Regions from separate parts of the Streptomyces sp. NPDC056224 genome, predicted to be linked through region 3. Evidence: predicted binding sites of a transcription regulator. Region 3 holds the regulator's gene; each other region holds the start of a gene.

Region 1 (3,258 bases), on a different contig from region 3:
GGCAGCGCCTTGCCCGTCAGCGGGATCAGGCCCGTCACGCCGCCGGCGACCACGAAGACCTGCAGGGCCAGGGCCGAGGCGAGGCCGACCGCCAGCAGTTTGCCGAAGGGGTCGCGGGCGCCGAGTGCCATCCGCAGCCCCCGCTGCACGAGGAGGCCGTAGAGGATGAGGACGGCCATGACCCCGGCCAGCCCGAGTTCCTCGCCCACGGTGGTGAGGATGAAGTCGCTGCGGCCCGCGAACTTGATCAGCTCCGGATGGCCCAGGCCGAGGCCCGTGCCCGAGATTCCGCCGGTGCCGAAGCTGAACAGCGCCTGGGCCGCCTGGTCCGAGGTGACCCCCGCCGGAGGGTTCGGCCAGTAGACCGACAGCGGCTCCAGCCAGGCCGCCACCCGCGCCTTGACGTGCGGTTCCGTCGAACCCACCACGAAGGCGCCCAGCGACGCCATGAGCACGCCGCACACGATCCAGCTGGTGCGCTCGGTGGCGACGTAGAGCATCACCACGAACACCCCGAAGAAGATCAGCGAGGTGCCGAGGTCGCGTTCGAAGACCAGCACCAGCATCGAGACGATCCACACCGTCACGATGGGGCCGAGCTGGCGCATCGGCGGCAGCCGCATGCCCAGGAACCTGCGGCCCGTCAGCGCCAGGGAGTCGCGGTGGACGACCAGGTAGCCCGCGAAGAAGACCGCGATCATGATCTTCACGAACTCGCCGGGCTGCAGCGAGAAGCCGAAGAGGATGATCCAGCGCTTCGCGCCGTACGTGTCCGCGCCGAAGAACGCCGGAGCGATCAGCAGCACCAGTGCGACGGCCATCGTGATGTAGATGAACCGCTGCAGCAGCCGGTGGTCGCGCAGCAGCGCCAGCACCAGGAGACAGGCGGCGACCCCGACCACCGTCCACATCAGCTGCCCGGGTGCGTTGGCCTCCGAGCCGTACCGCTCGATGTACCCCTGGTCGAGCCGGTGCAGCAGCACCAGCCCCAGCCCGGTCAGCAGCATGGCCAGCGGGAAGACCAGCGGGTCGGCGTAGGCGGCGAAGCGGCGCACGCCCAGATGACCCACCAGCGACAGCAGCGTCATGCTGATCGTGAAGCCGGTGAGGTTGGGCGGCAGCACCCCGTTCATCGCGAGGCCCGCGGCAGCGTGCCCGAAGACGGCGATCGCGACGACGAAGACCAGGAGCAGCGCCTCGGTGCGGCGGCGCGCGCCCGCCGTCGTCAGGGGCCTCAGTCCGCGCACGGGACGCCGCCACCGTCCGCGGGGGCGGGCGAGGACGGCGGTGAGGACGGCGGCGGCGCCGCGTCCGGCGAGGAGGGGGCGGCACCCGGTGCGCTCGGGCTCCCAGCGGCCTTGGGTCCGATCTGGTCGGCAATGAGGCGCTTTATCTTCATATCACCTACGACGTTGATGTCCTCCCCGTGGTTCCTTCCGAAGCGCTCGACGGGGAGTGTCCTGAAGTACACCTTCCCGCCCGACGGGTTCTTCGCCTGCCGGACGAACGACAGCAGGCCCCAGTCCTCGTCGGTCACCACGTCCCGCTTCGCGGCGTCGATCGGCCTGATCGGCTTCACCGGGCCGGTGAAGGTCCCGGCCGGGTTCAGCGTCCCCGCCGTCCAGACCGCGCCGCAGGGATTCGGCGAGGCCCTCTTCGTCCGCGACCACGAGGATGTGCACGCCCTCAAGCGCCACATATCAAGACACAATGCCCAGGAGTGAGTGATGATCCGGACGCCCGCCGGCCCGGGTTTCCGGGGCTCGGGGGCCTGATCCGCGCAACGCCCGGCGGCGAGAATTGGCACTCCGCTTGACCGAGTGCTAATCGCCGGAATAGTCTCGCACCTGGCACTCACCCCCGGTGAGTGCCAACACAGCGACAGGCAGGTCCGGCACCCGCGACGACGGATCGACCTGGTCGCCACCTCAGACAGTTAACCCCGGATCTCCGAAGGGGGAGGTCGGATCGTGACGACCGCCAGCTCCAAGGTTGCCATCAAGCCGCTCGAGGACCGCATCGTGGTCCAGCCGCTCGACGCCGAGCAGACCACGGCCTCCGGCCTGGTCATCCCGGACACCGCGAAGGAGAAGCCCCAGGAGGGCGTCGTCCTCGCCGTGGGCCCGGGCCGGTTCGAGGACGGCCAGCGTCTCCCGCTGGACGTCAGCGTCGGCGACATCGTGCTGTACAGCAAGTACGGCGGCACCGAAGTGAAGTACAGCGGCGAGGAGTACCTCGTCCTCTCGGCTCGCGACGTGCTCGCGATCGTCGAGAAGTAATTCGCTTCCAGTTTTGATTTGAGCTGCGCCCCTGGTCACCCTGCTGATGCCGGGCGGCGAGGGGCGTAGTTCGTTCTAGGCGGTGGAGGTCGCGGTGAGCGGCCGAGGATCGCAACGAGAGGACTGAACCGCTCCCATGCCGAAGATCCTGAAGTTCGACGAGGACGCCCGTCGCGCCCTCGAGCGCGGCGTCAACAAGCTTGCCGACACGGTCAAGGTGACGATCGGCCCCAAGGGCCGCAACGTCGTCATCGACAAGAAGTTCGGCGCGCCGACCATCACCAACGACGGTGTCACCATCGCCCGCGAGGTCGAGCTGGACGACCCGTACGAGAACCTGGGCGCGCAGCTCGTGAAGGAGGTGGCGACCAAGACCAACGACATCGCGGGTGACGGCACCACCACCGCCACCGTGCTGGCCCAGGCGCTGGTCCGCGAGGGTCTGCGCAACGTCGCCGCGGGCGCGTCCCCGGCCGCCCTGAAGAAGGGCATCGACGCCGCGGTCAAGGCCGTCTCCGAGGAGCTCCTCGCGACCGCCCGCCCGATCGAGGACAAGTCCGACATCGCCGCCGTGGCCGCGCTCTCCGCGCAGGACCAGCAGGTCGGCGAGCTCATCGCCGAGGCGATGGACAAGGTCGGCAAGGACGGTGTCATCACCGTCGAGGAGTCCAACACCTTCGGCCTGGAGCTGGAGTTCACCGAGGGCATGGCCTTCGACAAGGGCTACCTCTCGCCGTACATGGTCTCCGACCAGGAGCGTATGGAGGCCGTCCTCGACGACCCGTACATCCTGATCAACCAGGGCAAGATCTCCTCGATCCAGGACCTGCTGCCGCTGCTGGAGAAGGTCATCCAGGCCGGCGCCTCCAAGCCGCTGCTGATCATCGCCGAGGACGTCGAGGGCGAGGCGCTCTCCACCCTCGTCGTCAACAAGATCCGCGGCACCTTCAACGCGGTCGCCGTCAAGGCCCCCGGCTTC
Region 2 (3,258 bases), on a different contig from region 3:
TCTACCTGGTCGTCGACATGCAGGACGCGGAGATCACCTGCTTCTGGGACCCCTCCCCGCACGGGTACCGCTCCCGCCGGACGGTGTCCTTCGGTGAGACGCTGCCCGTCCCGGAGCCCTTCGGCTTCGAGCTCGACACCACGGGCTTCTAGTGCCGGCCGCGAAACGCCCGAGGGCGGCACCCCCCGCAGGGAGTGCCGCCCTCGTTCGAGAACAGCCGATCGACCGGCGGCCTGAGCCGCGGGAGGATCAGAAGTCCATGTCACCGCCCGGCATGCCGCCCGGGGCGCCGGCGCCGGCCTTCTCGGGCTTGTCGGCGATGACGGCCTCGGTGGTCAGGAACAGCGCGGCGATCGACGCGGCGTTCTGCAGCGCGGAGCGCGTGACCTTGGCCGGGTCGATGATGCCCTCGGCGATCATGTCCACGTACTCGCCGGTCGCGGCGTTGAGGCCGTGACCGATCGGCAGGTTGCGGACCTTCTCGACGACGACGCCACCCTCGAGACCACCGTTGACGGCGATCTGCTTGAGCGGGGCCTCCAGGGCCAGGCGCACGGCGTTGGCGCCGGTCGCCTCGTCGCCCGTGAGCTCCAGCTTCTCGAAGACCGCGGAGGCCTGCAGCAGGGCCACGCCACCACCGGCGACGATGCCCTCCTCGACGGCCGCCTTCGCGTTGCGAACGGCGTCCTCGATGCGGTGCTTGCGCTCCTTGAGCTCGACCTCGGTCGCGGCGCCGGCCTTGATGACGGCCACGCCGCCGGCCAGCTTCGCGAGGCGCTCCTGGAGCTTCTCGCGGTCGTAGTCCGAGTCGGAGTTCTCGATCTCGGCGCGGATCTGGTTCACGCGACCGGCGACCTGGTCGCTGTCACCGGCACCGTCGACGATGGTGGTCTCGTCCTTGGTGATGACGACCTTGCGGGCGCGGCCGAGCAGGTCGAGACCGGCGTTCTCCAGCTTGAGGCCGACCTCCTCGGAGATGACCGTGCCACCGGTGAGGATGGCGATGTCGCCGAGCATGGCCTTGCGGCGGTCGCCGAAGCCCGGGGCCTTGACGGCGACGGACTTGAAGGTGCCGCGGATCTTGTTGACGACCAGGGTCGACAGGGCCTCGCCCTCGACGTCCTCGGCGATGATCAGCAGCGGCTTGCCGGACTGCATGACCTTCTCCAGGAGCGGCAGCAGGTCCTTGACCGAGCCGATCTTGGAGTTGACGATCAGGATGTACGGGTCGTCGAGAGCCGACTCCATACGCTCCATGTCGGTGGCGAAGTACGCCGAGATGTAGCCCTTGTCGAAGCGCATGCCCTCGGTGAGCTCCAGTTCCAGACCGAAGGTCTGGGACTCCTCGACGGTGATGACGCCTTCCTTGCCGACCTTGTCCATGGCCTCGGCGATGAGCTCGCCGATCTGGGTGTCGGCGGCGGAGATGGAGGCCGTGGAAGCGATCTGCTCCTTGGTCTCGACATCCTTCGCCTGCTCCAGCAGGGCGCCGGAGACGGCCTCGACGGCCTTCTCGATGCCGCGCTTGAGGGCCATCGGGTTGGCGCCGGCGGCCACGTTGCGCAGGCCCTCGCGGACGAGCGCCTGGGCCAGCACGGTGGCGGTGGTCGTACCGTCGCCGGCGACGTCGTCCGTCTTCTTGGCGACTTCCTTGACCAGCTCGGCGCCGATCTTCTCGTACGGGTCCTCGAGCTCGATCTCCTTGGCGATGGAGACACCATCGTTGGTGATCGTGGGCGCGCCCCACTTCTTCTCAAGGACGACGTTGCGACCCTTGGGGCCAAGGGTGACCTTGACGGCGTCGGCGAGCTGGTTCATCCCACGCTCGAGACCGCGCCGGGCCTCCTCGTCGAACGCAATGATCTTGGCCATCTGAAGTGGTCCTCCCGGACAGCGGTGGATTGCTCCCGGACCGCGCCCGCGCCCGCGACGGACGGCCTGCGTGCCCGGCGGTTCCTTCCCGCCGGACGCTGCGGGCCTCACCGACCCGGTCCTCAGTTTGGTAGCACTCTCACCTGGAGAGTGCTAACGCCAATGATTAGCACTCGACCCCCACGAGTGCAAGCGGCTTGGGCCAACGCCCCCGCGAACGCACGAGGGGCCCACACCCCGTGTCCAGGATGTGGGCCCCTCTTGCGTACGCGTGGGCGGTCGATCGCGCCGGGACTAGCCGAGTGCGAGCTTGACCATGTCCGCCTGCGGACCCTTCTGGCCCTGCGAGATCTCGAACTCGACCCGCTGACCCTCTTCAAGGGTGCGGTACCCGTCCATCTGGATGGCGCTGTAGTGGACGAACACATCCGCACCACCGTCGACCGCGATGAAGCCGTAGCCCTTCTCCGCGTTGAACCACTTGACGGTGCCCTGAGCCATGCCTAACTCCCCTATTACTGGCCCTTGCGCAGGAACGCACTTCGCGCTCCCGGGTCAGAACTTGCGCCGGAACGCGTCGACCGAGGCTGAATGTATCCGCGTCGGTGCTGTCTGCAACAGGTCAATCCGACGAGAAATCTGGACACTCGGAAACATTGAAATAGAGTGAAAATTTGGCATATCCCAGGGCAACTCGGGCCTGGCATATCTCGCCAAAGCCCCATACCGCACCCGCACATTGACCCGATGTCGACCCTCACGCGACCCGTTCATATGCGGCGGGCAAGTCCAGCGGAGGGGACTTCCCCAACTCTACCGTGCCCAATCAAACAGAATTGCCCCCTCCGCTTTTAGCGGAGGGGGCAATTACGGTTTTCGCGTGTCAGCAGCCGCCGGCACGGCGCATGTCCGGTCAGCCTCCGGCGACGGCGGGAATGATCGAGACACCGGCGCCGTCCGGCGTCGCCGCCTCCAGCCCTCCCTCGAAGCGCACGTCGTCGTCGTTGACGTAGACGTTCACGAAGCGGCGCAGCTTGCCCTGGTCGTCCAGGACGCGGGCGGCGATGCCCGGGTGGCTCTTCTCCAGCGACGCGATGACCTCGGACAGGGTCGTGCCCTCGGCCGGGACCTCGGCCTTGCCGCCGGTGTAGGTGCGCAGGATGGTGGGGATGCGGACGTTGACGCTCATGGTGCTACTGCCTTTCCGGTGGAGCGGGGGGAGGTGGTCAGGCCAGGCCGGCGGCGCGGAACGCGTCCAGGCTCGGGCGGATGGTGGCGGTCTGCCCGCTGTCCGCGGCCACCGCCTCCAGGGTCTTGAGGCCGTCACCCGTGTTCAGGACGACGGTGGTGAGCGCCGGGTCGAGCTGCCCGTTCTCGATGAGCTTC
Region 3 (3,258 bases):
TACAGCGCGTCGTCCCCGCCCAGCGACAGCAGCCGGTCCATGGCCGCCGGCCACTGCGCCGGCACCGCGTCATGGCCGGCCTGCGGTTCGCCCGACTCCTCGACCAGGTCCCCGCAGAAGACCGTCTCGCGTTCGCCGGGGACGAAGACGGCCAGGTCGTGGCGGCTGTGCCCGGGCCCCACGTTCGCCAGCAGCACCTGCACCCCGCCCAGCTCCAGCGTCCACTCGCCCGACACCGGGTGCCGCGGCAGCACCAGCTGCTCCACGGCCTCCGCCGCCTCCGCCCGCGCCAGTCCGTGCCGTACGGCGGACTCGCGCAGCTCCTCGCGGCCCGTGGCGAGCAGCGCGTCCAGCCCGACCGCCCCGAACGCCTCGGCCCCGGCGAAGGCCGCCCCGCCCAGCACGTGATCGAAATGACCGTGCGTGAATGCGAGATGAGTCACGTGCCGGCCGGTCAGCCGCTCCGCCTCGGCCCGCAGCAGGGTGCCCTCCCGCAGACACGAACCCGGGTCGACGAGGAGGACGGAATCGTCCCCCACCACCAGTCCCACCGTGCAGTCCCACACCGGAAGCCGGCGCCGGCCGGTCCGCCCGGTCAGCCGCTCCCAGCCCGCCTCTTCCCATTGCACGTCCATGCCGCGACGCTACCCTGGCGGGCCTCCCTTGCCAGGGTCTTACTACCCGGCCGTACACTGAGCGGGGGATCTCTGGCACTCGAACGATCAGAGTGCCAGTCAACAGGCAGCGAACAAGGCAACGGACACAGCTGGAGGTGTGCGCGATGCTCAGCGAACGCAGACTCGAAGTGCTGCGCGCCATCGTCCAGGACTACGTCGGGACGGAGGAGCCGGTCGGCTCCAAGGCGCTCACCGAGCGGCACCGGCTCGGCGTCTCGCCCGCCACCGTGCGCAACGACATGGCCGTGCTGGAGGACGAGGGCTACATCGCCCAGCCCCACACCAGCGCGGGCCGGATCCCCACCGACAAGGGGTACCGGCTCTTCGTCGACAAGCTGGCGGGCGTCAAGCCGCTGTCGTCGCCCGAGCGCCGGGCCATCCAGAACTTCCTCGACGGCGCCGTCGACCTCGACGACGTGGTCGGCCGGACGGTGCGGCTGCTCGCGCAGCTCACCCGCCAGGTCGCGGTCGTCCAGTACCCCTCGCTGACGCGCTCCACCGTGCGCCACGTCGAGCTGCTGTCGCTGGCCCCGGCCCGGCTGATGCTCGTGCTGATCACCGACACGGGCCGCGTCGAGCAGCGGCTCATCGACTGCGCGGCCCCCTTCGGCGAGACCTCGCTCGCCGATCTGCGGGCCCGCCTCAACAGCAGGGTCGTCGGCCGCCGGTTCACCGACGTACCCCCGCTCGTCCAGGACCTCCCCGAATCCTTCGAGGCCGAGGACCGCGGCACGGTCTCCACCGTGCTCGCGACGCTCCTCGAAACCCTGGTCGAGGAAGCCGAGGAGCGGCTGATGATCGGCGGTACCGCCAATCTCACCCGCTTCGGACACGATTTTCCCCTGACGATCAGGCCGGTGCTCGAAGCGCTGGAGGAGCAGGTCGTGCTCCTCAAGCTGCTGGGCGAGGCCAATGAGTCGGGAATGGCCGTACGGATCGGGCATGAGAATGCCTACGAGGGACTGAACTCCACGTCCGTCGTCTCGGTCGGTTACGGTTCGGGCGGCGAAACAGTCGCCAAACTCGGCGTGGTCGGACCGACCCGCATGGACTACCCCGGAACGATGGGAGCGGTACGCGCAGTGGCACGTTACGTCGGACAGATCCTGGCGGAGTCGTAAGTGGCCACGGACTACTACGCCGTTCTCGGCGTGCGCCGCGACGCATCGCAGGACGAGATCAAGAAGGCCTTCCGGCGCCTCGCGCGTGAACTCCACCCGGATGTGAATCCGGACCCGAAGACGCAGGAGCGCTTCAAGGAGATCAACGCGGCGTACGAGGTGCTCTCGGACCCGCAGAAGAAGCAGACCTACGACCTCGGCGGCGACCCGCTGTCCTCCTCGGGCGGCGGCGGTGGCGCGGGCGGATTCGGGGCGGGCGGCTTCGGCAACTTCTCCGACATCATGGACGCCTTCTTCGGCCAGGCCTCGCAGCGCGGCCCGCGCTCGCGGACCCGTCGCGGCCAGGACGCCATGATCCGCCTGGACCTGGAGCTGGACGAGGCGGCCTTCGGGACCACCAAGGACATCCAGGTCGACACGGCCGTCGTCTGCACCACCTGCTCCGGCGAGGGCGCCGCTCCCGGCACCTCCGCGCAGACGTGTGACATGTGCCGCGGCCGCGGCGAGGTCTCGCAGGTCACCCGGTCCTTCCTGGGCCAGGTCATGACCTCGCGCCCCTGCCCGCAGTGCCAGGGCTTCGGCACCGTGGTCCCGACCCCGTGTCCCGAGTGCGCGGGCGACGGCCGGGTCCGCTCCCGCCGCAGCCTCACGGTCAAGATCCCGGCGGGCGTCGAGAACGGCACCCGCATCCAGCTCGCGGGCGAGGGCGAGGTCGGCCCCGGCGGCGGCCCCGCCGGCGACCTGTACGTGGAGATCCACGAGCTGCCGCACCCGACCTTCCAGCGGCGCGGGGACGACCTGCACTGCACGGTCACCATCCCGATGACGGCGGCCGCGCTGGGCACCAAGTGCCCGCTGGAGACGCTGGACGGCCTGGAGGAGATCGACATCCGGCCCGGCACCCAGTCCGGCCAGGCGATCCCGCTGCACGGGCGTGGTGTCACCCACCTGCGCGGTGGCGGGCGCGGCGACCTGATCGTGCACGTCGAGGTCACCACCCCGAGCAAGCTGGACCCGCAGCAGGAGGACCTGCTGCGTCAGCTGGCGAAGCTGCGCGGCGAGGAGCGGCCGACCGGTCAGTTCGCGCCGGGGCAGCAGGGTCTGTTCAGCCGGCTGAAGGACGCCTTCAACGGCCGCTGACCGTCATGACCTCGTCGACGAGCCCGGCCCGGGGACGCCCCCGGCCGGGCTCGCCGCATTCCCGCGAGTCCGCTTCCCGGCCACGCCGGGAAGCGGACTATGCCAGCCGAATGCGGTGATTCGGCCCCCTGAGCGGGACGTGGCACGATGCAGTCCATGTCCACCGCACCGAACGGTCTCTCCCCGTACCCGATCGTGCAGGCACCCATGGCGGGCGGCGCCTCCTGTCCGCCGCTCGTCGCAGCCGTGTGCGAGGCGGGCGGGCTGGGCTTCCTGGCCGGTGGGTACAAGACCGCCGACGGCATGTACCAGGAGATCAA

The links. The regulator HrcA, encoded in region 3, represses chaperone genes, less so after heat shock. The targets are predictions, from matches to a motif close to TTNGCACTCNGNNNNNCNGAGTGCNAA.
Region 1: the regulator HrcA is predicted to act here: its motif matches at 1,848-1,874, upstream of groES (co-chaperone GroES).
Region 2: the regulator HrcA is predicted to act here: its motif matches at 2,039-2,065, upstream of groL (chaperonin GroEL).

The regions. Positions count from the first base shown of each region.
Region 1 covers NZ_JBHJTK010000023.1:85,603-88,860, forward strand. Annotated here, with positions in the region: gene ACFCZ1_RS24590 (FtsW/RodA/SpoVE family cell cycle protein) at 1-1,247, opposite strand, end outside; gene ACFCZ1_RS24595 (hypothetical protein) at 1,235-1,807, opposite strand; gene groES (co-chaperone GroES) at 1,971-2,279, shown strand; gene groL (chaperonin GroEL) at 2,416-3,258, shown strand, end outside.
Region 2 covers NZ_JBHJTK010000006.1:28,551-31,808, reverse strand. Annotated here, with positions in the region: gene ACFCZ1_RS10660 (Uma2 family endonuclease) at 1-152, shown strand, start outside; gene groL (chaperonin GroEL) at 250-1,872, opposite strand; gene ACFCZ1_RS10650 (cold-shock protein) at 2,167-2,373, opposite strand; gene ACFCZ1_RS10645 (MoaD/ThiS family protein) at 2,786-3,061, opposite strand; gene thrC (threonine synthase) at 3,099-3,258, opposite strand, start outside.
Region 3 covers NZ_JBHJTK010000007.1:171,394-174,651, reverse strand. Annotated here, with positions in the region: gene ACFCZ1_RS12795 (MBL fold metallo-hydrolase) at 1-635, opposite strand, end outside; gene hrcA (heat-inducible transcriptional repressor HrcA) at 782-1,798, shown strand; gene dnaJ (molecular chaperone DnaJ) at 1,799-2,938, shown strand; gene ACFCZ1_RS12780 (nitronate monooxygenase) at 3,095-3,258, shown strand, end outside.